3 regions of the Cupriavidus sp. GW823-FHT07B10 genome follow, and region 3 is predicted to be linked to each of the others. Evidence: predicted binding sites of a transcription regulator. Region 3 holds the regulator's gene; each other region holds the start of a gene.
The links. Region 3 encodes sigma-54, which starts transcription at its own class of promoters, with help from an activator protein. Its sites were predicted from a motif close to TGGCANGNAANCTGCTTT; they were not measured.
Positions count from the first base shown of each region.

Region 1: a site for sigma-54 is predicted at 4,964-4,981, ahead of AC1Q6V_RS09225 (ethanolamine ammonia-lyase subunit EutB). Genes of this name have one in related genera too.
Region 2: a site for sigma-54 is predicted at 3,434-3,451, ahead of AC1Q6V_RS13835 (PQQ-dependent methanol/ethanol family dehydrogenase). Genes of this name have one in related genera too.

Region 1 is NZ_JBXAGS010000003.1:312,488-321,883, forward strand. It holds gene AC1Q6V_RS09200 (SDR family oxidoreductase) at 1-156, shown strand, start outside; gene AC1Q6V_RS09205 (hypothetical protein) at 180-518, opposite strand; gene AC1Q6V_RS09210 (LysR family transcriptional regulator) at 1,023-1,952, shown strand; gene AC1Q6V_RS09215 (aminoacyl-tRNA deacylase) at 2,035-2,508, shown strand; gene eutC (ethanolamine ammonia-lyase subunit EutC) at 2,608-3,393, opposite strand; gene AC1Q6V_RS09225 (ethanolamine ammonia-lyase subunit EutB) at 3,404-4,786, opposite strand; gene AC1Q6V_RS09230 (AI-2E family transporter) at 4,991-6,028, shown strand; gene AC1Q6V_RS09235 (FadR/GntR family transcriptional regulator) at 6,074-6,799, opposite strand; gene AC1Q6V_RS09240 ((Fe-S)-binding protein) at 6,926-7,708, shown strand; gene AC1Q6V_RS09245 (LutC/YkgG family protein) at 7,705-8,406, shown strand; gene AC1Q6V_RS09250 (LutB/LldF family L-lactate oxidation iron-sulfur protein) at 8,403-9,396, shown strand, end outside.
Region 2 is NZ_JBXAGS010000005.1:318,575-327,970, forward strand. It holds gene pqqD (pyrroloquinoline quinone biosynthesis peptide chaperone PqqD) at 1-3, shown strand, start outside; gene pqqE (pyrroloquinoline quinone biosynthesis protein PqqE) at 1-1,126, shown strand, start outside; gene AC1Q6V_RS13830 (c-type cytochrome) at 1,207-1,530, opposite strand; gene AC1Q6V_RS13835 (PQQ-dependent methanol/ethanol family dehydrogenase) at 1,627-3,369, opposite strand; gene AC1Q6V_RS13840 (quinoprotein relay system zinc metallohydrolase 1) at 3,571-4,542, opposite strand; gene AC1Q6V_RS13845 (quinoprotein dehydrogenase-associated SoxYZ-like carrier) at 4,539-5,318, opposite strand; gene AC1Q6V_RS13850 (ABC transporter permease) at 5,336-6,148, opposite strand; gene AC1Q6V_RS13855 (type 1 periplasmic-binding domain-containing protein) at 6,156-7,361, opposite strand; gene AC1Q6V_RS13860 (PQQ-dependent catabolism-associated beta-propeller protein) at 7,354-8,382, opposite strand; gene AC1Q6V_RS13865 (ABC transporter ATP-binding protein) at 8,379-9,155, opposite strand; gene AC1Q6V_RS13870 (tripartite tricarboxylate transporter substrate binding protein) at 9,155-9,396, opposite strand, start outside.
Region 3 is NZ_JBXAGS010000001.1:372,550-381,945, forward strand. It holds gene rapZ (RNase adapter RapZ) at 1-695, opposite strand, end outside; gene AC1Q6V_RS01870 (PsiF family protein) at 814-1,206, opposite strand; gene hprK (HPr(Ser) kinase/phosphatase) at 1,369-2,340, opposite strand; gene ptsN (PTS IIA-like nitrogen regulatory protein PtsN) at 2,422-2,877, opposite strand; gene hpf (ribosome hibernation-promoting factor, HPF/YfiA family) at 3,334-3,684, opposite strand; gene AC1Q6V_RS01890 (RNA polymerase factor sigma-54) at 3,733-5,214, opposite strand; gene lptB (LPS export ABC transporter ATP-binding protein) at 5,349-6,149, opposite strand; gene lptA (lipopolysaccharide transport periplasmic protein LptA) at 6,218-6,868, opposite strand; gene lptC (LPS export ABC transporter periplasmic protein LptC) at 6,936-7,565, opposite strand; gene AC1Q6V_RS01910 (KpsF/GutQ family sugar-phosphate isomerase) at 7,609-8,592, opposite strand; gene AC1Q6V_RS01915 (monovalent cation:proton antiporter family protein) at 8,734-9,396, shown strand, end outside.

The DNA.
Region 1 (9,396 bases), on a different contig from region 3:
AAATCGGAAGAGCAGGTGGCGCAGCTGTCCAAAGTGGCGCCGCTGGAGCGGCTGGGCACGCCCGAGGACATTGCCGCGGCAGTGTCGTTCCTGGCCGGGCCGGATGGGGCGTGGATCAATGCGCAGGTGGTGCGGGTGAACGGGGGCTTTGCCTGAGCCGTTGCCCGCCGGGGCAGAAGTCAGCCCCCGGGCGCCGGCAAGGATAGTTCGCAGCGCTGGCGCGCCAGCGTGTCGCGCGAGTAGCCGTGGCGCACGCGCAGCTGGTGCTCTACGGCGTCGGCCTGGTCCAGGCAGGCGAACACCAGGTCGTCCTTTACGCGCTGCGAAACACCCTTCAGGCGCGGCGCTTCATACGCGACCTGGCGCGCACGGCAGCGCAGGAACAGCAGCGTTTCCTGCGAGGCGGTGATCAGCTGGTCGTGCTCGATCCGCTTGCATTCGACCAGGTCCTGGGCAGGGGCGCTGGCGCCGGCAAAGAGCAAAGGCAGGCACAGCCATCGACGCAACGAGCGGTGCATGGCAAACGGGGGGCGCAGTAGGCCAGTTGAAGGTCCGGCTCGCATCATTGCCCATCCCCGCGCACAGTGCAAGCCGCAGCGCACGCAATACCCTGTTGCGTTTGGGCGCCAGACGGGCCGCAGCCAGATTCAGTGTCCAGCCACATGGACAATCGCGCGCAAACCCCGATGGCTGCGTCGACCCGGCCGGTCCATGCTGCATCGCAGCACGATCAAGGGGTGGGCAGGTCCGGCGGATCGGCTACGCTTCGATGGCAAATGCGCCGCCGTGCGCGCCAGTTCACGCCCCAGACCGGCGGGCTTCCGCCCGGCCTTCCCCCACGCTGATCGGCGGCCAGTTGCTGGCGGTGCTGGTGGTGGTGATCCTGCAGCAATGCCGCGCCAGACCAGATACCTGCATCACGAGCATTGATGCGCACCCCGCGGTGCTATGCCGCGGGACGCCGCCAAGAGCATGGCAATATACGGGGGCCGTAATCGCCCCCCTCTTTCGTTGATCACCCCATGGACCTGAACGCCCTGCGCCTGTTCGTCGACATCGTCGATGCGGGCAACCTGAGCGCGGCCGCGCGCAAGCTCAAGATGACGCGCGCCAATGTCAGCTACCGGCTCAAGGCGCTCGAAGAAGAGCTGGGCGTGCAGCTGCTGCGCCGGACCACGCGCCATGTCGAGCCGACTCCGGTCGGTGCCGGCTTGTACGAGCACGGCCGCAACATCCTGGGCGAGGTAGCCGCCGCCAATGCGCTGATCAGCAATATGGGCAAGAGCCTGAAGGGCCATGTGCGGCTCTCGGTGCCTACTGGCCTGGGCCATTCACTGCTGTCGCCGCTGCTGGTGCTGTTCAAGCAGCGCTATCCCGACATCACGCTCGACGTGGTCTTCGACAACCGTGTGCACAACCTGGTGTCCGAGGACGTCGAAGTGGCCCTGCGCATCATCTCCACCCCGCCGGATTCAGTGGTCGCCACCGAGATCGGCGAAGTCGACTGGATCGTGTGCGCGTCGCCAGCCTACCTGGCCGGCCACCTGGCGCCGCAAGCGCTGTCCGAGCTGCAGGGGCATGCGTTCGTGTGCGCGTCGCCCGAGGGGCAGAAGCTCAAGGCAACGGGCATCCGGCACAGTGGCGGCGGCGACGGCGGTGAGATCCGTGAGCAGGTGGTGCTGGAGCCAACGCTCACCTCCGAGAACTTTGCCTTCCTGAAAGAGGCGGTGCTGGCGGGCCTGGGCATCGGCATCTTCCCGATCTATGCGATCGGCGCGGAACTGGACAGCGGCGCCCTGGTGCCGCTGCTGTGCGACTACCGCATCAGCGTGTTCGGCAGCAAGCTCTACATGCTGACCATGCCCAACCGCTACCAGACGCTGGCGACGCGCTACCTGCTGAACTTCCTGAAGACCGAACTGCAGGCAGTGTGGCCGCGGCTGCACCGCTAGCGGTGCCTCCGGCAGCGGTCGCCACGGACTATAGTAGGAGCACAAGGATAACCGTCGGCGCATCCGCACCTGAGGAGCTACCATGGCCCTGGCTAGCACGCTTGCAAGCTGCCTGAGCAGCAAGAACACCCAGTACGACATCATCCGCCACCCTTATACCCTCAGCAGCATGGCCACTGCCGAGGCAGCGCATGTTCCCGGGGACCGGCTGGCCAAGACGCTGTTGCTGGAGGATGACCGCGGCTATGTGGCTGCCGTGATTCCTTCAAGCCACCATCTGCACATGGCCGCCATCTGCGAACAGACCGGGCGCAACCTGGTGCTGGCGCATGAGGACGAGATCCGCGAGATCTTCAAGGATTGCGACCTCGGCGCGATCCCGCCGGTGGCGATGGCCTACGGCATGCAGACCTATGTGGACGACAGCCTGATGGCGCAGCCCGACGTGTATTTCGAAGGCGGCGACCACCAGGAACTGGTGCACATGAGCGGCGAGCAGTTCTCGAAGTTGATGTCGGACGCTGGGCACGGGCAGTTTTCGCGCCGCATGATGTAAGCGGCGCCTTTTATTGGCCACTGGACGGCCGCCACGCGGGTTGCTAACCCGCGTGGTGGCCGTTTTGCTGCTGGCGGGCGGGTGAGCGAGGGAGACGCTTCAGCCTTCAGGCAACGCCGGCACGCTGTCGTCCTTCAGGTCCACGCCCGAGCGGCCCAAAGCCGCCGCGCCGCGCAGCAGGAAGGCCAGCCGGTCGGCGGCCTGCGCATACGGCAGGCCTTCGGGGCGCACGTTGGAGATGCAGTTGCGCTCGGCATCGGTGCGGCCCGTGCGCGGCGCATGGGTCAGGTAGATGCCAAGGCTGTCGGGCGAACTCAGGCCCGGCCGTTCGCCGATCAGCATCACCACCTGGCGCGCGCCCAGCAGCTCGCCGATCTCGTCGCCCAACGCCACGCGCGACTGCTCGGCCACCACCACCGGGCCGATGCGCCATGTCAGCGGCAGGCGCGGGCGGGTGGCATCGAGCAACGGCAGCGCGTGCGTCTGCGTGGCCAGCGCGGACAGACCGTCGGCAACCACGAACACCACATCGGGCGCCTCGCCAGGGCGTGCCGCGGCCAGCCGCGCGCGGCTGGCATCGTCCAGGCGCCGGCCCAGGTCTGGGCGCCGCAGGTAGTGCGCGCGGTCCGGCGCGGCGCTGTGCACGGCAAGGTTCGGCACCCCCGCCGCATCCAGCGCCGCGGTGACCGCGCCCACGTCCAGCGGCAGGTGCACCGCATCGCGCGCCTGCGCATGGGCCAGCCCGAAGGCCAGCACCGCATCGGTGGTCTGGCTGTGGCCGGTACGGCCCAGCGCTACACGCGCGCGCGTGAACTGGCGCAGGCGTTGCCAGGGATCGGCATCGGTGTTGGCAGAATCGGCGGGAGGCGGGCGTCTGGCCGTCATCGGCTGTACCTTACAGGCTGTGGGCCATCTGCAGCAGCGGCTGGCGCGCGGCGGGCTCGAGCAGCCTGCCGCTGGCATCGGCAATGCCCATGCGCTGCAGCCAGGCCTCGAACTCCGGCGCGGGGCGCAGCCCCAGCACCTCGCGCAGGTACAGCGCATCGTGGAACGAAGTGCTCTGGTAGTTGAGCATGATGTCGTCGGCGCCGGGCACGCCCATGATGAAATTGATTCCGGCCACGCCGAACAGCGTCAGCAGCGTGTCCATGTCGTCCTGGTCGGCCTCGGCATGGTTGGTGTAGCAGACGTCGCAGCCCATCGGCACCCCCATCAGCTTGCCGCAGAAGTGGTCTTCCAGACCGGCGCGGATGATCTGCTTGCCGTCGTACAGGTATTCGGGACCGATAAAGCCCACCACCGTATTGACCAGCAGCGGCGCGAACGCGCGCGCCACCGCGTAGGCGCGCGCCTCCATGGTCTGCTGGTCGACGCCGTGGTGCGCATTGGCCGACAGCGCGCTGCCCTGCCCGGTCTCGAAGTACATCAGGTTGTCGCCAACGGTGCCGCGCGCCAGCGCCTGCGCGGCGTCGTGCGCCTCGGCCAGCAGCGCCAGGCTGATGCCGAAGGCCGCATTGGCGCGCTCGCTGCCGGCCACCGACTGGAACACCAGATCCACCGGCGCGCCCTGCCCGATCGCGCGCAGGGTATTGGTGACGTGGGTCAGCACGCAGGATTGCGTGGGGATGTCGAAGCGGCTGCGCAGCTCGTCGATCATGCGCAGCAGCGAGACAATGGCGCCCAGGTTGTCCGAAGCCGGGTTGACGCCGATGGTGGCATCGCCGCAGCCATAGAGCAGCCCGTCGATGATCGACGCGGCAATGCCCTTGGGATCGTCGGTCGGGTGGTTGGGCTGCAGCCGCACCGAGAGCCGGCCCGGCAGCCCCACCGTGCTGCGAAAGCGCGTCACCACCTGGCACTTGCGCGCCACCGCCACCAGGTCCTGGTTGCGCATCAGCTTGCTGACCGCGGCGGCCATCTCCGGGGTGATGCCCGGCGCCACCCGCGCCAGCATGGCGCTGTCGGTTTCATGCAGCAGCAGCCAGTTGCGCAGGTCGCCCACGGTAGTGGCGCCGATGGCGGCAAAGGCCGCGCCATCGTGCCGGTCCAGGATCAGGCGCGTGACCTCGTCGTCCTCGTACGGCACCAGCGCCTCGGTCAGGAACTGCTTGAGCGGCACCTCGGCCAGCGCCAGCCGCGCGGCCATCCGCTCCTGCTCGCTGGCCGCGGCAACGCCCGCCAGCGCGTCGCCGGAACGCGCCGGGCTGGCCCGGGCCAGTAGCGTGCGCAGGTCGGCAAAGACGTGGCGGTGGGTACCGATGGTGTGGGTGTAGGCCATGCGTTCCGTTCCTGGACTCTGGAGAAAACGATGACAGCGGTGCGCCGGGCGCCTTGCCGGGCGCGATTCCCCCTAATATAGACAGCCTTTGCGTGTGCCGTGATGCCAACATCGCCTCAGCGCACACGGCCTGACTCAGGAACAACATCTGGATCGGCGAGAATCCAGAATAAATTTTGAGCAAATTGCATGCCGGAGACCCCGATGAAAGACCCAGACCCGACCGCCACCCCGCGCCTGCTGCCGGCCGCGTGGTACAGCGTCGGCACCGTCGCCTACCTGCTGACCGCCCTGGCGCTGTGGACCGTGCTCCACGCCAACCTGGTGGCGGCATTGCTGTCCGGCCTGCTGCTGTACTCGCTGGTGGACGTGCTGGCGCCGCGCCTGCAGCGCCTGCACCAGCGCCACGACGCCCTGGCCGTGGCCATCCTGTCGGCGCTGATCCTGCTGGGGCTGACGCTGGCGGGCTGGCTGCTGGTGCGCTTTGTCAGTGGCGAAGGCAATACCCTGGACGGGCTGCTCAACCATGTGGCCGACATCATCGACCGCTCGCGCGGGCAGATGCCGCCGTGGCTTAGCGATGCGCTGCCCAAGGGCGTGGACGAGCTGGCCAACACGCTGATCGAGACGCTGCGCGAGCATGCCGCGATGGCGCAGAAGCTGGGCGCCGAGGTGCTGCGCACGCTGGTGCATATCCTGATCGGGCTGGTGATCGGCGCGATGGTGGCGCTGTACCGCGCGGTGGTTCGGCCCAATCGCCGGCCGCTGGCCGCGGCGCTGGTGGCGCGCGCACGCACGCTGCAGCAGGCGTTCTCGCAGTTCATCTTCGCGCAGATCCAGATCTCCACCATCAACACCGTGCTGACGGCGATCTACCTGCTGCTGATGCTGCCGCTCTTTGGTGTGCACCTGCCGCTGACCAAGACGCTGGTGGTGATCACCTTCGTTGCCGGGCTGCTGCCGGTGCTGGGCAACCTGATTTCCAATACGGCCATCGTGGTGGCCTCGCTGTCGGTGTCGCTGCCGATCGCGGTGGCGTCGCTGGTGTTCCTGGTGGTGATCCACAAGCTGGAGTACTTCCTGAACGCGCGCATCATCGGTGCGCGCATCCAGGCCGCGGCGTGGGAACTGCTGATGGTGATGCTGTTGATGGAAACGCTGTTCGGCATCCCGGGCGTGATCGCCGGACCTATCTTCTATGCCTACCTGAAGCGGGAGCTGGCCGGCGCCGGACTGATCTGAGTGCCGCAGCCGGCTCGCCGCGGCGGTGGTAGGACCAATGCCTGCTCAGGCGCCGTCCTGCTCCACCCGGCTGCGCACGAAGTCGATATGGGTCTGCATGGCGGTGCGCGCCTCTTCCGGGCGGCGCGCGCAAATCGCATCGCACAGCGTGCGATGCTGCAGCAGCAACAGGTCTGACGCGCCGTCGTCCTGTTCGCGCAGGCCGGTGCCATTGATGGTGATGTGCTCGCGCAGCATGCCGATCACGCTGGTATGCAGGTGCAGGAACATGGTGTTGTGCGAGGCCTGGGCAATGGCGTCGTGCAGCTGCGCATCGGCATCGGCCTCTGCCTGCTTGTCGTCGGCGGCGCGCGCGCGTTCCAGCTCGGCCATCAGGGCGCGGATCCGCTTCACGTCAGCGGCATCCGCGCGCAGCGCCGCAAAATACGCGGTCGCGCCCTCCAGCACGCGGCGGAACTCCAGGATGTCGTCGCGCAGCGCGGGGTGGTCGGCCACCAGCTGGCCCCAGGGCGAGGCAATGCCGGCGCGCAGCTGGTCGGTGGCGTAGACCCCGGCACCGCGCCGGCTCTGCAGCAGGCCGCGCGCGGCCAGGCGCTGGATCGCCTCGCGCACGGTGTTGCGCGCCACCTCGTATTGCCCGGCCAGCACCCGCTCGGCCGGCAGCCGCGTGCCGGGCGGCCAAGTGCCGTCGAGCAGCGCGGTCTCGATCCGGCGCATGACCGACTCCACGCGTCCGCGGGTGCGCCCGTGCCTTGCTGCCGCTGCCGTCATGCCGTGTGTCCTCGCTCCTGAGCTTGCGCGCGTCGTCGGGCAGATTGGTCCAACCAATTTGTACCGCCGCGCGGAAGCGGGAATTATGCGCCGAAACGTGCGACCCCAGCACGTCCGGAGCGAGACATGAAGGATCGTCAGTACCCCACCGGCCCTGCCCCCACGCAGGCCTACCTGTTTGCCACCTGCCTGGTCGACATGTTCGTGCCGCAGGCCGGCCTCGACGCCGTGCGGTTGCTTGAACGCGAAGGGCTCACCGTGCACTTCCCGCGCGGCCAGAGTTGCTGCGGCCAGCCCGCCTACAGCAGCGGCAACCCCGACGCGGCCCGTGCGGTGGCGCGCGCCCAACTCGACCTGTTCAGCCAGCCCTGGCCGGTGATCGTGCCATCGGGCTCATGCGCGGGCATGATGCGCCACCACTGGCGGCAGCTCTTTGCCGACGATCCGGTGGCCGGCCCCAAGGCACTGGAACTGGCCGGACGCATCTATGAACTGGGCGAATTCCTGCTGCATGTGCTGAAGGTGGACTTTGGCGATGCCGCAGCGGCGGGCCAGGCGCAGGAGCGCATCGTGCTGCATACCTCGTGCGGCGCCCGTCGAGAAATGGGTACGCGCCAGCACGGCGTGGCCCTGGTCGACGCGCTGCCGGGCGTGACCCGCGTGGAGCATGAACGCGAATCAGAATGCTGCGGCTTCGGCGGCACCTTCTCGCTCAAGCATCCCGATATCTCCGGCGCCATGGTGCGCGACAAGGTGGCCTCGGCCTGCGCCACCGGCTGCGACCGGCTGGTCTCGGCCGACTGCGGCTGCCTGCTCAATATCGGCCATACCGCGGCGCATGACCGCGCCCCGCTGCAGGTGGAGCACCTGGCCACCTTCCTGTGGCGCCGTAGCGGAGGTGCCGCATGAGCACGCCCGGCGCCCGCGAACGCATGCTCGGCCGGCTGCGCGCCGCCGCGCCTGCACCGTCCCCAGGCACCGCGGAACTCGACCGCCGCATCGACGGCCATTTCGAGGCACGCCGCCATGGCACGCCAGCCGTTGGCGAACTGGCCGGCGCGATGCAGGCGGCACTGCAAGGGCTGCATGCCGAGGTCTGGTGCGCCAGCGAAGCGGCCTGGCCGGCATTGCTGGCCACTGAGCTGGCCAATGCCGGCGTGAAGCGCCTGCTGCTTGATCCCGCCAGCCAGGCCGGTGCCGCACTGGCGGCCGCCTTGCCGGCCCACATCGAAGCCATCGGCTACGACCGCCCGATCGAAGCGTGGAAGGCGGAGCTGTTCGACACCATCGATGCCGGCTTCACCGTGGCGCGCTCCGGCATTGCCGCCACCGGCACGCTGGTGGTCGCGCCCGATGCAGGCTCGCCACGCACGGTGTCGCTGGTGCCGCCGCTGCATGTCGCGCTGGTGCGCGCCTCGACGCTGCACGCCGACCTGCATATGGCCGTGCGCACCGAGCGCTGGTCCGAAGGCATGCCGGCCAACCTGGTGCTGATCTCCGGCCCCTCCAAGACCTCCGACATCCAGCAGACGCTGGCCTACGGCGCGCATGGTCCGCGCCGGCTGTGGGTCGTGATCGAGACCGACACTGCGGAGGCCGGGCAATGAGCCAGCACGCACTGAATTTTGTTCCGCCGCAGGACTTCAAGGCACGCGCCCGCGAAGCGCTGGACGATCCCAAGCTGCGCCAGAGTTTCCGCGGCGCGATGGACTTCCTGCAGGGCAAGCGCCTGGCGCAGTTCCCCGACGCGGATGAGCTGGAACGCTTGCGCGACCTGGGCGAGGCGGTGCGCCAGCACGCGCTGGCCAACCTGCCGGACCTGCTGGTGCAGCTGGAGGCAAAGCTCACCGCCGCCGGCGTGCAGGTGCACTGGGCCGAGAACGCCGACGAAGCCAACGCGATCATCCACCGCATCGCGGCATCGAAGCAGGCGCAGCGCGTGATCAAGGGCAAGTCGATGGCCAGCGAGGAGATCGAGCTGAACCATTACCTGGCCGAGCGCGGCGTGGACTGCATCGAGTCGGACATGGGCGAGTACATCGTCCAGCTGGCCGGCGAAAAGCCCTCGCATATCGTGATGCCGGCGATCCACAAGACCAAGGGCGATATCGCGCAGCTGTTCCAGGCGCATATCCCCGACACGCCCTATACCGAGGATGTCGACGCGCTGATCCAGACCGGCCGCCGTGCGCTGCGCCAGGCCTTTGTCGAAGCGGATATCGGCTTGTCCGGCGTGAACTTCGCAGCCGCGGACACCGGCACGCTGTGGCTGGTGGAGAACGAAGGCAACGGCCGGCTTTCCACCACCGTGCCCGACGTGCATATCGCCATCATGGGCATGGAGAAGGTCGTGGCCCGGCTGGAGCATATCGTGCCGCTGTCCACGCTGCTGACGCGCTCGGCCACCGGGCAGGCCATCACCACCTACTTCAACCTGATCTCCGGGCCGCGCCGCGCCGGCGAGCGCGACGGCCCGCGCGAGGTCCACCTGGTGCTGCTCGACAACGGCCGCACCCAGGCCTATGCCGACACGCAGCTGCGCGCCACGCTGCAATGCATCCGCTGCGGCGCATGCATGAACCACTGCCCGGTCTACA
Region 2 (9,396 bases), on a different contig from region 3:
TGAGGCCGCGCCCGGCCCGCCGCTGTGGCTGCTGGCCGAGCTGACCTACCGCTGCCCGCTGCATTGCGCCTTCTGCTCCAACCCGGTGGACTATGCCCGGCATACGGCCGAGCTGAGCACCGTGCAATGGTGCGACGTGTTCAGCCAGGCGCGGGCGCTGGGCGCGGTGCAGCTCGGGCTGTCCGGCGGCGAACCACTGCTGCGCAAGGACCTTGAAGTACTGGTCAGGCATGCGCATGGCCTGGGCTTCTACACCAACCTCATCACCTCGGGCGTGGGCCTGACCGACGCCCGCCTTGCCGCCCTGCGCGACGCCGGCCTGGACCATATCCAGCTGTCGTTCCAGGACTCCACCCGCGAGCTCAACGACTTCCTGTCCAGCACCCGCACCTTCGACCTGAAGCAGCGCGTGGCGCGCATGATCAAGGCGCACGGCTATCCGATGGTGATGAACTGCGTGCTGCACCGGCATAACCTGCCGCATGTCGGCACCATCATCGAGATGGCCCTGCAGATGGGCGCCGAATACCTGGAACTGGCCAACACGCAGTACTACGGCTGGGCCTGGGAGAACCGGCTGGCGCTGCTGCCCACCCATGAGCAGCTGCGCGAGGCCGAGGCCGTGGTCCGGCAGTACCGCGCGCGCATCGGCAGGCAATGCCAGATCCTGTTCGTCGTGCCTGATTACTTCGAGGCGCGGCCCAAGAAGTGCATGAACGGCTGGGGCACCACCTTCCTTGGCGTGGCGCCGGACGGCACCGCGCTGCCCTGCCACGCGGCGCGCATGCTGCCGGGCCTGGCGCTGCCCAATGTCGCCACGCAGGGGCTGCGCGAGATCTGGACCGAAAGCGATGCCTTCCGCCGTTTCCGCGGCACGCAGTGGATGCAGGAACCCTGCCGTTCCTGCGACCAGCGCGAGCAGGACTACGGCGGCTGCCGCTGCCAGGCGTTCCTGGTCACCGGCGACGCCACCGCCACGGACCCCGTGTGCGAGCGCTCCGGCGCGCACGACAAGGTCAGCGAGATCGTGCTGCAGGGCCGGCTGGCCGTGGCGCAGGCGCGCGAGCAAGCGATGGTATTTCGCAGCGATGGCAACTCGCTGCGGCTGAGCAGCGGCCAGCGCTAAGAAAGGAAAAACCCCGGCATGGCAGGCGCCAGCCGGGGTTCCTTGCCGGCATGCCGGCATCGTCAAGACAGTCGCCGGCCTCAGCTGGCACTCAACACCCACTCCGCCAGTTTCTTCGCATCGTCCTCCGCAAGGCTGCCATGCGGCGGCATCGGAATCCGCCCCCACGCGCCCTTGCCGCCTTCGCGGATCTTCTTTGCCAGCCGCTCCGCCGCCTGGCTGTCGCCCTTGTACTTGGCAGCCACCTCGGCAAACCCCGGGCCCACCAGCTTTGACTGCATGCCATGGCAGGAAAAGCAGCCGCTCTTGTCGGCCAGGGCCTGCATGTCGGCGGCCGTGCCGGCCAGCGCCGCGCCCGGCAGCAGCGCCGAAGCCACCGCCAGCGCCATCCATTCCTTCTTCATACCTGAGTCCCGTTTCATCCTGTTGCACCCGCGCCCGGCGCCCGCATCGCACCCATGATGCGATGCGGGCGCCTGGCAGTGTCATCTCCCGCCAGCTCAGCTCTTGTGCAGCTTGAACACCCACACCGAGCCGCCCTGCTCCAGGAAGTTCACGCGCTTGGCCACCTCGCCGCCCCACAGCGGCACCGCGCCGCCCCAGCCGGACACCACCGCCACGTACTGCTCGCCGTTCTCTTCCCAGGTGACCGGGGGCGCCACCACGCCGCTGCCGGTCTGGAACTGCCACAGCTCCTTGCCGGTCCTGGCGTCGGCCGCCTTCAGGTAGCCTTCCGGCGTGCCCCAGAACACCAGCCCGCCGGCGGTGGTCATCACCCCGCCCCACAGCGGCGCGCTGTTCTTGACCTCCCACATGATCTTGCCGCTCTTGGGGTTGATGGCCCGCAGCGTGCCGATATAGTCCTCGTTCAGCGGACGGATGGTGAAACCCGCGCCCAGGAAGGCAGCGCCCTTCTTGTAGCTGATGGGCTCGTTCCAGATATCCATGCCCCACTCGTTGGCGGGCACGTAGAACAGGCCGGTCTGCGGGCTGTAGGCCATCGGCTGCTGGTTCTTGCCGCCAAGGAAGCCCGGCGCGGCAAACACGGACTTGCCCTTCTTCTCGTCGCTGCCGGCGGCGGGGTCGCCGGGGCGGCCTTCGGCGATGTAGTTGGGGCGGCCGCTCTTCAGGTCGATGCCGGTGGCCCAGGTGATCTTCCTGACGAAGGGGAAGGCGTTGACCAGCTTGCCGCTGGCCGCGTCGTTGACGTAGAAGAAGCCATTGCGGTCGGCCTTGCCGCCCATGCGCTTGCCGTCCAGGTCGAAGGTCACGAACTCATTGACGCCATCGAAATCCCAGCCGTCGTTCGGGGTGTTCTGGTAGTGCCAGGCGATCTTGCCGGTGGCGGGATCCAGCGCCACCGTCGAGGCCGAGTAGAGGTTGTCGCCCTTGCGGATATGGCTGTTCCACGGCCCCGGATTGCCGGTGCCGAAGTACACCAGCCCGGTGGCCGGATCGTAGGTGCCGCCCAGCCAGGTGGCGGCGCCGCCGGTCTTCCAGGTCTCGCCCGGCCAGCTTGCGTTGGCGGTGCCGGTCACGCCGTTCTCGGTCTTGTTGCCGTCCTTGTCGTACTTGTAGCCCATATGGCCTTCGACCACCGGCCGCGACCACACCAGCTGCCCGGTCTTGGCATCGCGTGCGTCGACCCGGCCCACCACGCCGAACTCGCCGCCCGAGATGCCGGTCAGCACCATGCCCTTGACGATCATGGGCGCCGCCGTGTACGAATAGCCGGCGGCGTAGTCCTCCAGCTTCTCCTTCCACACCACCTTGCCGGTCTTCTGGTCCAGCGCCACCAGCTGCGCATCGAGCGTGCCGAAGATCACCAGGTTGTCGTAGAGTGCCGCACCGCGGTTCACCACGTCGCAGCACGGCATGATGCCTTCGGGCAGCCGGTGCTCATACTTCCAGAGCTTGCGCCCGGTCTTCAGGTCCAGCGCATAGATGCGCGAATACGAGGCCGTCACGAACATCTTGCCGTCATGGATCAGCGGCTGCGATTCCTGCCCGCGCTGCTTCTCGCCGCCAAACGAGAACGACCACGCCGGCACCAGCTGCCCGACGTTCTTCGTATTGATGCGCGACAGCGTGGAATAGCGCTGGCCTTGCGGGCCCATGCCCCACGACAACACATCGCCGGGGCTCTTTGCGTCGTTCTCGATCATGGCATCGGTCACAGCCGCCTGCGCGGCCAGACTGGCCGCGGCAGCCGCAACCGCCATCACTACTCGTAACGTCCTCATTGCCATCTCCTCTCTTGTTTTGGGTTTCCCAGGTGCGCCACTGCGCCACCCACCAGACACGCCTTTGGCAATTCCCATGCCAGTCGCATCCCCGCACCAGCACGCCGGTTGCGGCCCGGTTGCGTGATGACGGCCGTGCCAGCGCGCAACACTGCGTTGCAGTTGCTCCAGAACTGAACAGCCCGCCTCGGCTGGCCGGCGTCAGTGGCCAAGCGCGGCTTCTTCACGCGCCGGGTAGAGATGGCCGACGTTGCGCAGGTACTCCGCGGGCATCGCGGCCCAGTGCGCGTAGGGCTGCGGCACCGGCATCGCCATGACCTCGGCCAGGTCGCGCCCCTGCGCCGCGGCCTCGCGCAGGCGCGTGTCCAGCCATTGCAGGTAGCCGCGCGTCTGCGCGATGGCCTCAGCGCCGCCGCCGGCCGCAGGCACTGGCCCGTGGCTGGGGACCAGCACGCGCGCCCCGCTGTCGGCCAGCAGCGCCTGCAGCCGGCCCAGGCTGGCCAGCCAGCGGCCGATATCCGCGTGCGGCGTGGTCGGAATGCGTTGCCGGAACACCAGCCCGCCGGCAAAGACCACGCCCGCGCTGTGGTCCAGCACCACCAGGTCGTCGCCGGTATGGCCGTCCAGGCGCACCAGCTCCAGCGTATGGCGCCCGATCGTGAGCCGGCCCGGCGCCAGCGCGTGCGCAGCCGGCACGGGCTCGGTGCCGCGCATCCAGTCGCCGCACAGGCGGTAGAGGTTGTCGGCATAAGCGGCGCCCTCGCGCCGCGCCCCGTCGATGGTGCCGGCCAGGGCGCTGCCGCCCACATCGGCATAGGCCTGGTTGCCGAAGAAATAGTCGGGATGCAGGTTCAGGTTCAGCACCAGCCGCACCGGGGCGGCCGTGACCGATGCAATCGCCTTGCGCTGCTGCTCGCCATACAGCCGCGACGGGCCGGTGTTGATGACCACTACGCCGTCGCCGGTGTCGATGAACGCCGTATTGATGATGTTGCAGCCGTTGCCGGGCGCGAAGTCGGCATTGGCGCCTTCCAGCAGCCACACGCCCGCGGCGATCTCGCGCGGGGCCAGACGATAGTCAGGAGGCTGCAGCGCAGCCTCCTGGGCGAATGCCGGCGGCACGGGCTGGCCCGCCAGGCATAGCAGCAACCACAGTAGCAATCGCCGCTTCATGGTGACACCCGCGCCGCGATGCGGTTGCCGTTGTTGTCGTGGCCGGCCACCGTCATGCCCGGCGGCACGGCATCGCGCAGGTCGAAGGAGAAGATCGGATTCTCGGCAACCGGCTCATGCAGCGTCAGGCGCAGCAGCGGCTGCCGGGCCGCGTCGGCAAGAACCAGGGTCTCGATGTGGAACGCCGGGATGCCCGCTGCCAGTCCGGTATCCATCGGATGCATCACGCGCAGCCGCACGCGTGCCGCGGCCCCGCCGAAGCCCGGGAACACACGCGCGTCCACGCGATTGAGCGTGCGGCTCCAGCTGCCGTCGCGGCGGGTGGCGCCGGGCACCGTACAGCCCCCGCCGCCGGCATCGACCAGCACGCTGCCGACATGCCAGGTGCCATCGCGCGTGCGCGCCGCCACCCGCACCGGCGAAGCCTGTTCCAGCTTGAAGCGGAACGACAGCGACGGGCGCACCCGCAGCGGTTCGAACGCCAGCACCTCGCGGATCGGGTTGCGGTCGACCGCCACCACGATGCGATCCACTTCGCCCAGCGCCGAGGCATCGAAGGCGATCGGCACGCGCATGGGGTCTTCCGCAAACGCCGGCCCGGTCACCCTGACGCGGCTGTCGAACACCACCGGGCCAGACTGCAGCAGCTCCTTGTGGATCCAGGCCCATTGCGGCGACTGCAGCGGATCGCTGTGCGCGATGACGGCGCCCGCTGCCCCGGCAGCCGCTACCGCCGCACTGGCCAGGCCCAGTGCGGCCGCCATCAGCAGGAGCATGCCCCGCGTCCGGCGCCTCATGCCTGCTGCCCCCGGCGCGCCATGCCGCGCTGCGGGTCGTAGCCCTGCAGCGCCAGCGCGAAGAACACCACCGCGCTGCCCGCCACCACCGCCAGGCTCAGCGGCGCCACCTGCCCGTACAGCGCAAAGCGGATCGCCTCGACCGCGTGGGTGAAGGGATTGAAGCGGGCCAGCTGGTACACCAGCTCCGCGCCCGACTCCTGCAGCTTCCACAGTGGATACAGCGCCGAGCTGATGAAGAACATCGGGAAGATCACGAAGTTCATGGTGCCGGCAAAGTTCTCGAGCTGGCGCACATGGACCGACAGCAGCAGGCCCAGCGCACCCAGCATCAGCGCGGCCAGCGCCATGGCGCCCGTCGCCGCCAGCAGGTGCAGGGACTCGAAGCGGATGCCGAAGGCCATCGCCACCAGCAGGAACGCGGCCATCTGCAGCAGCGACAGCACCGTACCCGCCGCCAGCTTGCAAGCCAGCAGCCAGCCCCGCGGCAGCGGCGCGGTCAGCAGCAGCCGCATCACGCCCATCTCGCGGTCGTACACCATGGCCAGCGACGACTGCATGCCGTTGAACAGCGCGATCATGCCCAGCAGTCCGGGCGCCACGTAGACCTTGTATTCGATGTAGGTGTCGTAGGGCGGCGCAATGGCGACGCCCAGCGCGTTCTGGAAGCCCGCGGCAAACACCAGCAGCCACAGCAGCGGGCGCACCAGCGACGACAGCAGGCGCCCGGGCTGGCGCAGGTACTTGCGCAGCTCGCGCCCGCAAACCGCGCGCAGCGCGCGCCAGCGATGGATCAGGATGGAGGCCATGGGTGCGCTACGCGGATGGGGCCCGGCACGCCGTGTCGGCTTCATCGGCGCCCAGGGTGTCGAGGTTGTTCTTCGGATGCAACACGCCTTCCACCGGGGCCATGCCGGCCACGCCGTCGGGGTGGGCCAGCAACACCGGCTGGCGCAGCTGGCGGTCCCAGCGGCGGAACGACAGCGGCGGCCCCTTGAAGCCGTCCACCACCACCTGCCCGGCGGCAAGCGCCTGCGCCTGTCCGGCAAACCCGGCCCCGGGCAGGCGCGCCACGCTCTCGGCAATGGCCTTGACCGCCACCCAGGCAGCCCAGTCGTAGCCGGTCATCGGACGGCCCGCCGCGCGCATGAAGCGCCGGTTGAGCTGCGGCCCGCCATTGCGCTCCCAGGCCCAGTGCCACGCCTGCGCGCCCAGCCCGCCGGCGCCCACCACCGGGCGCGGCAGCAGCGTGGCGTAGGGCACGCCGCGGGCGAACTCGCCGTCGGCATCGGCCACCACCACCACGTCATAGTCCACGCCGCCGGTCAGCAGGCCGAGGTTGGCCTGGTCGCGCTCACGCGGGTCGTTGGACAGCCGGAAGGCGCGCTGCGCCGACCAGGCAATGCCAAAGCGCCGCGCCGACGCCACCAGCGCGTCGCGCTGCGCCGCATCGGCCGCGGACGGGCCGCTCAGCAGCAGGGCGCGGCGCCATTTGCGCAGTGCCAGGTACTGCATCAGCGCATCCGCGCGCATGCGCAGGCTGGGCAGCGTGTGCAGCAGCACCGGCGCGCAGCCGGCGCCGCGCAACGCGTCGTCGTCGGCCGACACGTTGAACAACAAGGCCTCGCCCGGCTTGACCGCGCCCGTGGCCGCCCTGACCGATGCCGGCGGCAGGTCCAGCAGGATATAGCGCGTGCCCTGCCGCGCCAGCGCCGCGACCAGCGGGGCCACCTCGGCTTCAGTGCGGGCTTCCTGTGCTTCCAGCCTGAGCGACTGGCCCGCGGCCCCGAGCGCCACGCGCGCTTCGGCGGCCGCCACCTGGGCGCCGTCGAGCGCACGGCCCTGCGGCTGGCCGGGATAGCGCTGCGCCAGGCGCCGGGGCGCATAGCGCGCGTCGTCGGCCTGCGACACGACCGCCACGCGCACCTCGGCAGCGTGCACCGCGGCAGGCAGCCACGCCAGCGCCACGGCGCCCAGCCCGGCACGCCACCACTGCCACCACGCACGCGAGCGCTCAGTCATCGATCGCCACCGAATGCGGCACCCGGCCCGCCTTGAGCGTGGCCACCGCCTTGCGGCTGGCGGTGTCCACCACGCTGACATCGTCGGACAGGCCGTTGGCGACATAAAGCCGCGCGTTGTCGCGGCTCAGCGCCAGCCCCCATGCGCGGCGGCCGACCAGCACATAGTCCTGCACCCGGCGCGACGCCACCTCGACCACCGCGACATGGTTGGCGCGGCCGAGCCCGATATAGGCGCGCGTGCCGTCGCCGCTGGCCGCCATGCCCACCGGGGTCACGTCCTCGGCGCGAAAGCCCCGCGGCGCGAAGGCGATGGTCTGGGCCACCTCGAAGGTATCGGTACGGATCACGCTGACGCTGGCCGAGAGCTCGTTGGATACCCACAGCTCCTTGCCGTCGCGCACCAGCAGCAGCCGCCGCGGCCGGTTGCCGACCTGGATATTGCGGATCACCTTGCGCGAGGCCACGTCGATGACATGGACCAGGTTGGCCACCTCCGAGGTCACGTACACATGCCTGCCGTCGGCGCTGACCTTGACGCCCTCCGGCTCCTCGCCCACCCTGACCGCGAACACGCGCTTGCCCGACGCCGTGTCGTAGGCCGACAGCAGCCCGTCCTCTTCATTCGAGACATAGAGCGTGCGGCCGTCCTGGCTGAGATCGAACAACTCCGGATCGTCCCCCACCGGCAGCGATGCCACGGTCTTGCGGCTGGCCACGTCGACCACATCCACCCGGTTGTCGTCGCTGCAGGCCACGTACAGGCGCGTCCGGTCGGGCGACAGTTGCAGGTGGCGCGGGCGCTTGCACTGCCGCCATACCGCGACCAGCTGCCGGCTGCGGGCATCGAAGACGGCGAGGGCATCGTCCTTCTCGCTCGAGACAAAGACCTGGTTGCCAGCCTGGCCGGCGGGTCGCGCGGCCCCGCCCTGCGCGCCTTCGGCCAGGCCGGCGGCAACCAGCAGCGTCGTGACCAGCAGCAAGGCGCCGGCAAACCAGCGGGGAGATGGCATCTTGTTCATGCGGGTACGCGCCTCGCGGCCGGGTCAGTGACAGGGGCCCGCGGCGTCATGGCCAGGAAAGCGCCCTCCAGGGTGTCGCACGCAGCGGCGCCGCGCAGTGCGGCCGGGGTGCCGTCGAAACGCACCGTGCCGCGGTCCAGCACGATCACGCGGTCGGCGTGCTCCACCTCCTGCACCAGGTGGGTGGCCCACAGCACGCCGGCCTGCGCCCGCGCCGTCAGGCGCCGCGCATCGGCCACCAGTTGCGCGCGCGAGGCCGGGTCCAGCCCCACCGTCGGCTCGTCCAGCAGCAGCATGGCCGGTTCATGCAGCAGCGCGCGCGCCAGTTCCACCTTGCGCCGGTTGCCGCCCGAAAGCTCGCGCACCGGTGCGCGCGCACGCGCCGCCAGCCCGAAGTCATCGAGCAGCCGGGCGATGCGCAGCGCCGCCACGCCGCGCGGCAGCCCGTGCAGGTCCGCGTGAAAGCGCAGGTTGGCCAGCACCGGCAGGTCCAGGTCGATGGCCGGCTGCTGGAACACGATGCCCAGCCGCGCCAGCGCGCGCACCGGATCGCGCCGCATGTCGCTGCCCATGACCGTGACCTGCCCGGTATCGGCCACGAACAGGCCGCTGAGGATCTGGAACAGCGTCGTCTTGCCCGCCCCGTTGGGGCCGAGCAGTGCCACGAACTCGCCGCGCCGCACGCTGAGCGAGACCCCATCCAGGGCCACGCGGCTGCCAAAGGCCTTGCGCACGGCATCGCAGCACAGCGCCGGCGGCGCTTGCATGGCCATCACAGCTGCCCCCTGGGCCGCGCGGTGCCCACGCGCTCGGCAAAGCTCCGCTCGGTCTCCCACGCATGGCGCAGGAAGTCATCGTATTGCGCGGTATTCAGGTAGGTCAGCTCCTGGTCGTACCTGGCCAGTTCCGCAAGGTGGCGCGGCTGCTGCATCGCGGCACGGAATGCGTCATGCAGGCGGCGGACGATTGCCGGATCGGTGCCGCGCGGCACGCCGATGCCGTAGGGCGAGTTAT
Region 3 (9,396 bases):
TCGGCCATCGCCAGCACCATTGGCTGGGCCTGCAGAAAGTCGATCACCGGCGTGTCGCGCCCCGTCAGCGGGCGCAAGGCCAGGTCGTAATAGGGGTTGGGCAGCGAGCGCACGTCGAACACCATGTCCGCATCGCTGGGCACGCCGTGCTTGAAGCCGAACGACTCGAATAGCAGCGTCAGCCGCTGGCTGTCGTCGCGGATCAGCTCCTTGATCCAGCTGCGCAGCGTATTGGTGCGCACATTGCTGGTGTCGATGCGGTGCGCGGCCTCGGCCAGCGGGCTCAGCAGCGCACGCTCCATCTCGATCGCTTCCATCAGCGCGGTGTCGTTGAAGGCGGGTTCACCGCCCGGGCCCGGCACGCCGTCGGTACGGACCGAGAGCGGGTGGCGGCGGCGCGTCTCGGAGTAGCGCTGCACCAGTGCGTCGGTGCTGGCGGTCAGGAACACCACCTCGACCTGGTGCTCAGCGGCCAGCGCGCGCACGGTGTCGGGCAACTGGTCGAGCGACTCGCGGCTGCGGATGTCAGTGGCGACGCCCAGGTGCGTATAGCCCTGGCTGTCGAGATAGCGGGTCAGTTCCGGGATGAACTGAGCCGGCAGGTTGTCCACGCAGTAGTAGCCTGCGTCTTCGAGCACGTTCAGTGCGACGGACTTGCCGGAACCGGATATGCCGGTGATGAGGATGATGCGCATAGCAACTGAAGCATAGCATCACGTGATGAAGGCGTCATGACACCACGCGCAAAAGCAAACATGGCGAACCTCGCGGTTCGCCATGCTTTTGTCGTCAGCTTGCGGCGCTGGTTGCGGCTCAGGCTGCCTTGGACAGGCATTCCTTCATGTAGGCCTTGTATTCGTCGCCCTTCTTGCCCTTGCCCGACTTGCTGCAGGAGGCCATTTTCTCCTGCTGGGTCTTGGACGCGCCCTTGGACAGGCATTCCTTCATGAACGCCTTGCGTTCGTCGCCCTTCTTGCCGGCGGCTTGCGTATTGCAGGCCTTCATCTTGTCCTGCTGGGCGTTGGCTGCGGGCTTGTCCGGGGTAGCCGGGGTGGCGGGCGTGGCAGGCATGGCCGGCGTTGCCGGTGCGGTGGCCGCCGGCTTGGCTGGCGTCGCGGGGGTTGCCGGCGTGGCGGTGGTCTGTGCAAAAGCGCTGGCGGCGATCATCGGGGTGACCAGCGCGCACATCGCGATCAATTTCTTCATGCTTGCTCTCCTGGGTGTGGAAAACTTCATGGCCGCGCGCCATTGCCGGCGTTGCAGCTTCCGTAACGGGCGCGATGCCCATTACAGCACAAAACGGAGCATGCCTGAAGAACGTTGACGTTCTGCGTCAACGCCGTTGTAAGCAAATGAAAACGCCGGCGCTCAGAGCAAGCGGCCCTGGCCGCGCGATACTGCATCGGCCTGCATCGCGGCGCGCTGCCGGTCCATGAAGTCGCGCAGCGTATCGATGCCGCGCAGGCGCAGGATGGTGTTGCGCACCGCGGCCTCGACCAGCACGGCCAGGTTGCGCCCGGCCGCCACCTGGATCTTGACCATGTGGATCGGCAGGCCCAGCACGTCGAGGTATTGCGAATCGAGCGGCAGCCGCTCGAACTCGCCGTCATTGCGACGCACCAACTGCACCACCAGCTTGATCTTCATCTTCCGGCGCACCGCGGTCTCACCGAAGATGGTCTTGATGTCGAGCAGGCCCAGACCGCGTACTTCAAGCAGGTTCTGCAGCAGCGGCGGGCAGCGGCCTTCAATGAAATCCGGCCCCAGGCGCACGAAGTCCACGGCATCATCGGCCACCAGCCCGTGGCCGCGCGAGATCAGTTCCAGGCCCAGTTCGCTCTTGCCCAGGCCCGATTCGCCCATGATCAGCACGCCCATGCCCAGGATGTCGAGGAATACCCCGTGCATGGTCACGCGCGGCGCGGAGATACGCGACAGGTACAGGCGCAGGTGGTCGATCACCGCGGCCGACGACACCGGCGTGGTGAACAGCGGCGTGGACGAGCGCGTGCAGCGCAGTTCCAGGTCGGGCGGCGGCTCCATGCCGTCGGCGATCACCAGGAAGGGCGGCTCCAGCAGGATCAGCTCGCCCATCTGGCGCTTGCGGGTCTCGTCGTCCAACCGCTGGTAATAAGTGATCTCGGGCTTGCCGAGCACCTGGATGCGGTTGGGGTGGATCAGGTTCAGGTGGCCCACCAGGTCGGCGGCGGAGGTGGCTTCGCGGGCGAACTCCACATCGAAGGCGCGATCCGCACCTTCCAGGCCGGCCACCCACGAGAGTTTGATGTCGGCTGCGTTGTCGTCGAAGATGGACTGGGAGGTGACGCCGGTGAGTTCCATGCGGTATGACTGGTGGGGCGGTTTGCGAAGCGCCTTGGCGCCTGCCCGGTCTGGTGCCGGCCCGCTTGAGGGATCAGGGGATCAGGGATGCCATGCGATCAGCAACTGATGGACGGCATCGGGCGTGGGCAGCGTGGCCAGCCCTTCACGCATGTCGCGGTCGGAAAGCAGTTGCGCGATTTCGGACAGGATTTCCAGGTGCTGCTGCGTAGCCTGTTCGGGCACCAGCAGGAAGATCAGCAGCGATACCGGCTTGCCATCGGGCGATTCGAACGGAATTGGTTCGGCCAGGCGCATGAACGCGGCCAGCGGCTGCTTCAGGCCCTTGATGCGGCCGTGCGGGATTGCCACGCCGGCGCCCAGGCCGGTGGATCCAAGCGACTCGCGCGCGAACAGGTTGTCCGTCACGATGGCGCGCGCCACACCATGGTTGTTCTCGAAGAGGAGCCCGGCCTGCTCGAACACACGCTTCTTGCTGGTGACGCTGACGTCGAGGGTGATGTTGCCGGGTGGCAGCAATTTGGCCAAACGATTCATGGGCGATGCGCAGGATTTCAGTTAGCGGGCGGACCGTTCCGCCGGGCAGTGGGCTGGCTCCGGCCTGCCGTTGGCCTGGCCGGAGGCGTCCGGCCCATTATAGAGCAGCGACTACTCCCGCATTGTGCAGCGCAACGGGGCAAGCCGGTGCAGAAAGATACATGGTGATGCAATGGTGCCTCCGCGGCGGGGAGCCGGTGCACCGGTGCGGGGCACGGCCAGGATTCCCTCTCTTTGTATGGCGCAGCATACACCTTGGCGCAGCGCTTGCGAACACCCTTGCTCATTCGGGTGAAAAGCATCGGCTCCGGCGCCACAGCCGGGCCGCGCCGCCAGTGCGGGCGCGGCATGCCGGCGGCAACCGGGAACGCGAGGGCGCAAAAAAGCCGCGCTTCTTGGCGCGGCTTGCCTGTTCAATCCTGATTCAGCAGCCCGCTGCGGGGCTGCCGGGCACGGTCATTGCTGCATTTGCGCTGCGGCCATCTGGTACTTGACCGCTTCGCGGTCGTGGCCTTGCACGCGATCCTTGTAGCGGATCACCTGACGGTCCAGCTTGTCGACGAGTGCGTCGATCGCTGCATACAGGTCTTCGTGATGCGCTTCGACAAAGATGTCCTTGCCCTTGAGATGTAGATTGATTTCCGCGTACTGACGCCGGTCCTTTTCCTTATGGTTGTCGACAGAGAGCAGCACACTAACGCCAATGACTTGATCGAAATGCCTGACGATTCGCTCCAGCTTCGTTTCCACGTACTCACGCAGAGGGGGCGTGATGTCCAGGTGGTGTCCACTGATCTTGAAGTTCATAGCGCTTCTCCTTCTGAAAGAGCCTCACCAGGCAGGCGGTGGGCTCGGCTACAAAGACTTGCGGAGATTGACTGCGGGGATCTTCAGGGCTTCGCGATACTTGGCAACGGTGCGGCGTGCGACAACGAAGCCTTGTTCGCCCAGCAGTTCGGCAATGCGACTGTCGGAAAGGGGATTCCTCGGGTCTTCGGCTCCTATCAGTTGCTTGATCAAGGCGCGGATGGCCGTTGACGAAGCCGCGCCACCGGTTTCGGTGGACACGTGGCTGCCGAAGAAGTACTTCAGTTCGAAAGTACCCATCGGCGTTGCCATATATTTATTGGTCGTCACCCGGGAGATGGTTGACTCGTGTAAACCCAGTGTATCGGCAATCTCCCGCAAAACCAAGGGGCGCATGGCGATTTCGCCGTGGCTGAAAAAGTTCTTTTGACGCTCGACAATGGCCTGCGAGACACGCAGGATTGTGTCGAACCTCTGCTGGATGTTCTTGATCAGCCAGCGCGCCTCCTGCAGCTTCTGCTGCAGCCCGGCGGTGCCGGACTCACCCTTTGCGCCACGCAGGATTTGCGCATACATGTCATTGATGCGCAGCCTCGGCATCACATCCGGATTGAGCTGCGCGATCCAGCCGCCGCCACCCTTGCGCACGAACACGTCCGGCACCACGAAGTCCGCCTCCGGGCGGCTGTATGCATGGCCGGGGTAGGGCGCCAGCGAGCGGATCAGTTCGTGTGCGGACTTCAGCGCCGCTTCATCCACCTGCAGCGCCTTCTTCAGCCGCGTGTAGTCGCGTACTGCGAGCAACTCCAGGTGGTTGGTCACGATGTTCAGGGCCAGTTCGCGCTGCGGGTGCGTCAGGCGCCGCAACTGCAGGGCCAGGCACTCGGCGGCGTTGCGCGCGCCCACGCCGGGCGGGTCGAAGCTCTGCAGCAGCGTGAGGATGGCGTGGACCTCCTCGATCTCGAACTCGAGTTCTTCCGGCAACTCCGTGCAGATCTCCTCAAGCGATGCGCTCAGGTAGCCATCGTCGTCGAGCGATTCGATCAGGAAGATGGCCAGGCCCTTGTCGCGCGCCGAGATCTTCAGCGGCGTGAGCTGTTCCATCAGGTACTCGCGCAGCGTTGGCTCGGCTTCGCGCAGCTGCATCGGCGTTTTTTCGTCCTCGTCGCCCTGGGGGCGGCGGGCAAAGTCGTCCAGGCTCCAGTCGCTGCTGCCATAGTCGTCGCCGTTGCCGCTGTCGCCATAGCTGTCGTCGTCAGCCGCGCCGTCGGCGCGGGCCTCGCCATTGCCCTGCGGCTCTGCCGGCGCGGGCGCCGGTGCGCTCTGCAGGTTGACCGAGCCGTCGGCCGCCACGCGCAGCGGGCTTTCGATCCAGTCGTTCTCGCGTTCGAGCAGAGGGTTTTCCGTCAGTGCCTGTTCGACCTCTTGCTGCAGTTCCAGCGTGGAAAGCTGCAGCAGCCGGATCGACTGCTGCAGTTGCGGGGTCAGGGCCAGATGCTGGGAAAGGCGGAGCTGTAGCGACGGTTTCATGCGACCTATTCTATGCGCATCTTTCCGTTGTTGGAACGGAAATTGCTATCGCTTATGCGGTCTGATCGCTGCTGGCTGTGGCAGGCCCACGTGCGCCCGCGAATAGGCCTGCCGCTCCATGGCAGGCCGCTGCATCACATGCGGAAGTTCTCGCCCAGGTAGACGCGCCGCACTGCGTCATTGGCGATGATTTCCTCGGGCTGGCCCGCGGCCAGCACCGTGCCTTCGCTGATGATGTAGGCGTGGTCGCAGATGCCGAGCGTCTCGCGCACGTTGTGGTCGGTGATCAGCACGCCGATATTGCGTGCCTTGAGGAAGCTGACGATGCGCTGGATCTCGCCCACGGCGATCGGGTCCACGCCGGCGAAGGGTTCGTCCAGCAGGATGAAGCGCGGCGACGACGCCAGCGCGCGCGCGATTTCCACGCGGCGGCGCTCGCCGCCCGACAGCGACAGCGCCGGGTTGTTGCGCAGGTGCGCGATCTGCAGGTCGTCGAGCAGCGAATCCAGGCGGCGCTCGATCTCGGCCTTGGGCAGGGGCTTGCCGTTGCTCACCTGCAGCTCCAGCACCGCGCGGATGTTCTCTTCGACGTTGAGCTTGCGGAATACCGAGGCTTCCTGCGGCAGGTACGACAGCCCCATGCGCGCGCGCTCGTGGATCGGCAGGCCGCTGATGTGGTCGCCGTCGAGCACGATATCCCCTTCGTCCAGCGCCACCAGGCCCACGATCATGTAGAAGGAGGTGGTCTTGCCCGCGCCGTTGGGCCCGAGCAGGCCGACCACCTCGCCGCTCTTCACGTCGAGCGAGACGTCCTTGACCACCGTGCGCGAGCCATAGCGTTTCTTCAGGTGGCGCACGACCAGCGTGCTGCCGCCGGCAAGGACGGTGGAGGCTTCGACGGAAGGCTTGTCGGCGATGGTTGCGGTATCGGTCATTGGCACAGTCTGGCGTTCAGGCGTTTCTGGCGCCGGCCGCATGCGATGCACGCAGCCGGCGCCAGGCGTCAGGGTTTGTTGGCAGGCGCGGGCGCCGGCTTCAGGTCCAGCGGCGAGCCGCCGCTGCCCGTGGCGCCGGCCTTCTGGTCCTGGCGCGGCGACAGCACCGCGCGCACGCGGCCGGACGGATTGGCGGCCGCGGCATCGCCGCTACCGCCGCCGGCAGCCGTGTAGAACTCCTTGCGGCTGTCGTAGGTCAGCACCGCGCCGCGGATCTCGTCGACCTGCTTGGCGCCCTGCAGGCGCGCCATGCGGGCATTGCCGATCAGCTTGGAGTACTCCTGCTTGCCGTCGTACTCGATGCGGTCGCCCCAGCCGTCGATGTATTCGTCGACGCCTTCGCGCTTCTGCCGGATGTAGGCCTGCTTGCCCGGCTTGGCGGTGGCCACCGCGAACTGGTAGCCCTCGGGATCGGTGCGCAGTTCGGCGGCGTCGGACTTCAGGATCATGGTGCCCTTGGTCAGCACCACATTGCCGGTCAGCGTATAGATCTGCTTGACGTCGTCATAGCTGGCGTTGTCCGCCTCCAGCACCATCGGCTTGTCGCGGTCCGCGCGCTCGGCCAGGGCGGGCTGGGCCAGCAGGCCGAAGGCCATGGCCAGGGCGAGCAGGGCCGGGGCGGTGCGTCGACGGGACGATGTCGTCAGGGAAGCAGTCATGTTGGCAGGGTTGCTTGAGGGCGTCTGGGTACGTTGGTGCGGGTTGGTGCGGCCCCCGGGCCGGGGCTCAGGACCCCGGCGCGCGGCCAGGGGTCGGCCCGGTGATGATGGTGCCGCGTACATTGCCGAGCAATTGTACTTCGCGCGTGACGTTGTTGAAGATCAGGCCGTTGGCGGTCATCACCGACGGGCCGCGCGTCAGCTTGACCGGCTTGTCGGTCTTGACGATGTCGTCATTGACCAGCAGCTGGAAATAACTGGATGCGGCGGTCAGCTGCGGGTCCTTGGACACGTCCACGCCCTGCTGGCGCATGACGAAGCCGTTGCCGTACAGGTCGATCACCGAACCCTCGGCGTTCATGCGGCCCATATCGGCGCGGGCGGTGACCGGCGGGCGGTCCGGCTCATACGCGCGCATGGCGGGCCGGGTCACCTCGTAGGTCTGGTCATCCTCGAAATGGACCATGCGCTCGCCGGTAAAGCGGATTTTGGTGCTGCCGTCCGGCGCCAGCTCAGTGGCCGAGAAGCGGTCCATGAAGTAGTCGGGCTCATGCTTCTTGGCGCTTTGCGCGGCCGGGTCTTCCTTGGGGGAGTTGATCTGGACCAGCCAGAACGTGCTGCCCGCCACGAAGGCCATCAGCAGCAGCGGCAGCAGCCGCATGACGATGCCGCTGAGGGAGGCGAGGAGTGCCTGCATGGTGTCCTTGGCGTTGTGCCGGTTGTGCCGGGCCCGCGCCCGCTCAGATGACCTTGGCGCGGGTCAGGTCGTGGATATGCAGCGCGCCGGTCAGGCGGCCGTCGTCATCCACCACCAGCAGCTGGTTGATGCGGTTGGCCTCCATCACCTGCACCGCTTCGACGGCGAGCTGGTTCTCGTTGACCACGTGCGGGTTGCGGTGCATGACGTCGCCGATGGGAACGGTCTTCCAGTCGCGCGGGGTTTCCAGAAGGCGGCGCAGGTCGCCGTCGGTGAAGACGCCGATGGCGTGTCCGTCCGGGTCCACCACGGCGGTCATGGCCATGCCCTTGCGGGTGATTTCCATCAGCGCCTGGGCCAGCGGGGTGTTTTCACGCACCTCGGGCACGGCGTTGCCGGTGCGCATCACGTCGCGCACATGGGTCAGCAGCTTGCGCCCGAGCGCGCCGCCGGGGTGCGAGCGCGCGAAGTCTTCCTCGCCAAAGCCGCGCGCATCGAGAACCGCCACTGCCAGCGCATCGCCCAGCGCCAGCGCCGCGGTGGTGCTGGCCGTCGGCGCCAGGTTCAGCGGGCAGGCTTCTTTCTCGACCGCCGCGTCCAGGTGGACGTCGGCCAGCTTGGCCAGGTTGGAGTCGGGGTTGCCGGTGACCGAGATCAGCCGCGCGCCGATGCGCTTGACGATCGGGATGATCGACAGCAGCTCGCCGGTCTCGCCCGAATTGGAGAAGGCGATCAGCACGTCGTCGCGCGTGACCATGCCCAGGTCGCCGTGGCTGGCTTCGGCCGGGTGCACGAAGAACGCCGGCGTGCCGGTAGAGGCCAGCGTGGCCGCGACCTTGCGCCCGATATGGCCGGACTTGCCGATGCCCGAGACGACCACGCGCCCGGTGCATTGCAGGATCAGCAGCACGGCACGGGCAAAGTCGCCGTTCAGGCGTCCGGAAAGTGCGGAAACCGCATCGGCTTCGGTCTGGAGAGTGTCGCGGGCGAGCCTGAGTGCTCGATCCGCATCGAAATTGGCTATCATGGCGACGAAGTATACCAACGAATGCGATGGCGCCTGGCCCGACCCATGGCGCACGTCGTGCTTGCCGTGCTCGCCGTATTTTGCCGGCAGGGTGCCCGTGCCGGGTCGGACGTGCGCCTGGCCGGTCACCCAGACCGCCTGATGCATTCTCCGCTGGAACTGACCCTGGTGCTGCTGGCCGCCGCCGTCTTCGGCGTGGTCGCATTCCGCATGCTGCAGCTGCCGCCGATGCTCGGCTACCTGGCCGTCGGCATCCTGATCGGCCCCCATGCGCTGGGGCTGGCCAGCGACACCGCGCAGACCAAGTACCTGGCCGAATTCGGCGTGGTCTTCCTGATGTTCTCGATCGGGCTGGAGTTCAACCTGACCAAGCTGCGCTCGATGAAGCGGCTGGTGTTCGGCCTGGGCGGCTCGCAGGTGGTGCTGTCGATGCTGGCGGTGGTGCCGGCCAGCTGGGCTTTCAACTGGCTGTTCCCGCTGTCCTGGCAGGCGTCGGTGGCGCTGGGCGGGGCGCTGGCGATGTCTTCCACCGCGATCGTCTCCAAGATGCTGTCCGAGCGCATGGAGCTTGAGAGCGAGCAGGGCCGCAATATCATCAGCATCCTGCTGTTCCAGGATCTGGCGGTGGTGCCGCTGCTGATCGTGATCCCGGCGCTGTCGCGCGATCCGGGCGACCTGATGGTGGCGCTGGGCCTGGCCACGGTCAAGATCGTGGTGGCCCTGGGCGTCATCTTCTTCCTGGGCCAGCGCCTGATGAGCCGCTGGTTCCACGTGGTGGCGGCGCGCCGCTCGCAGGAACTGTTC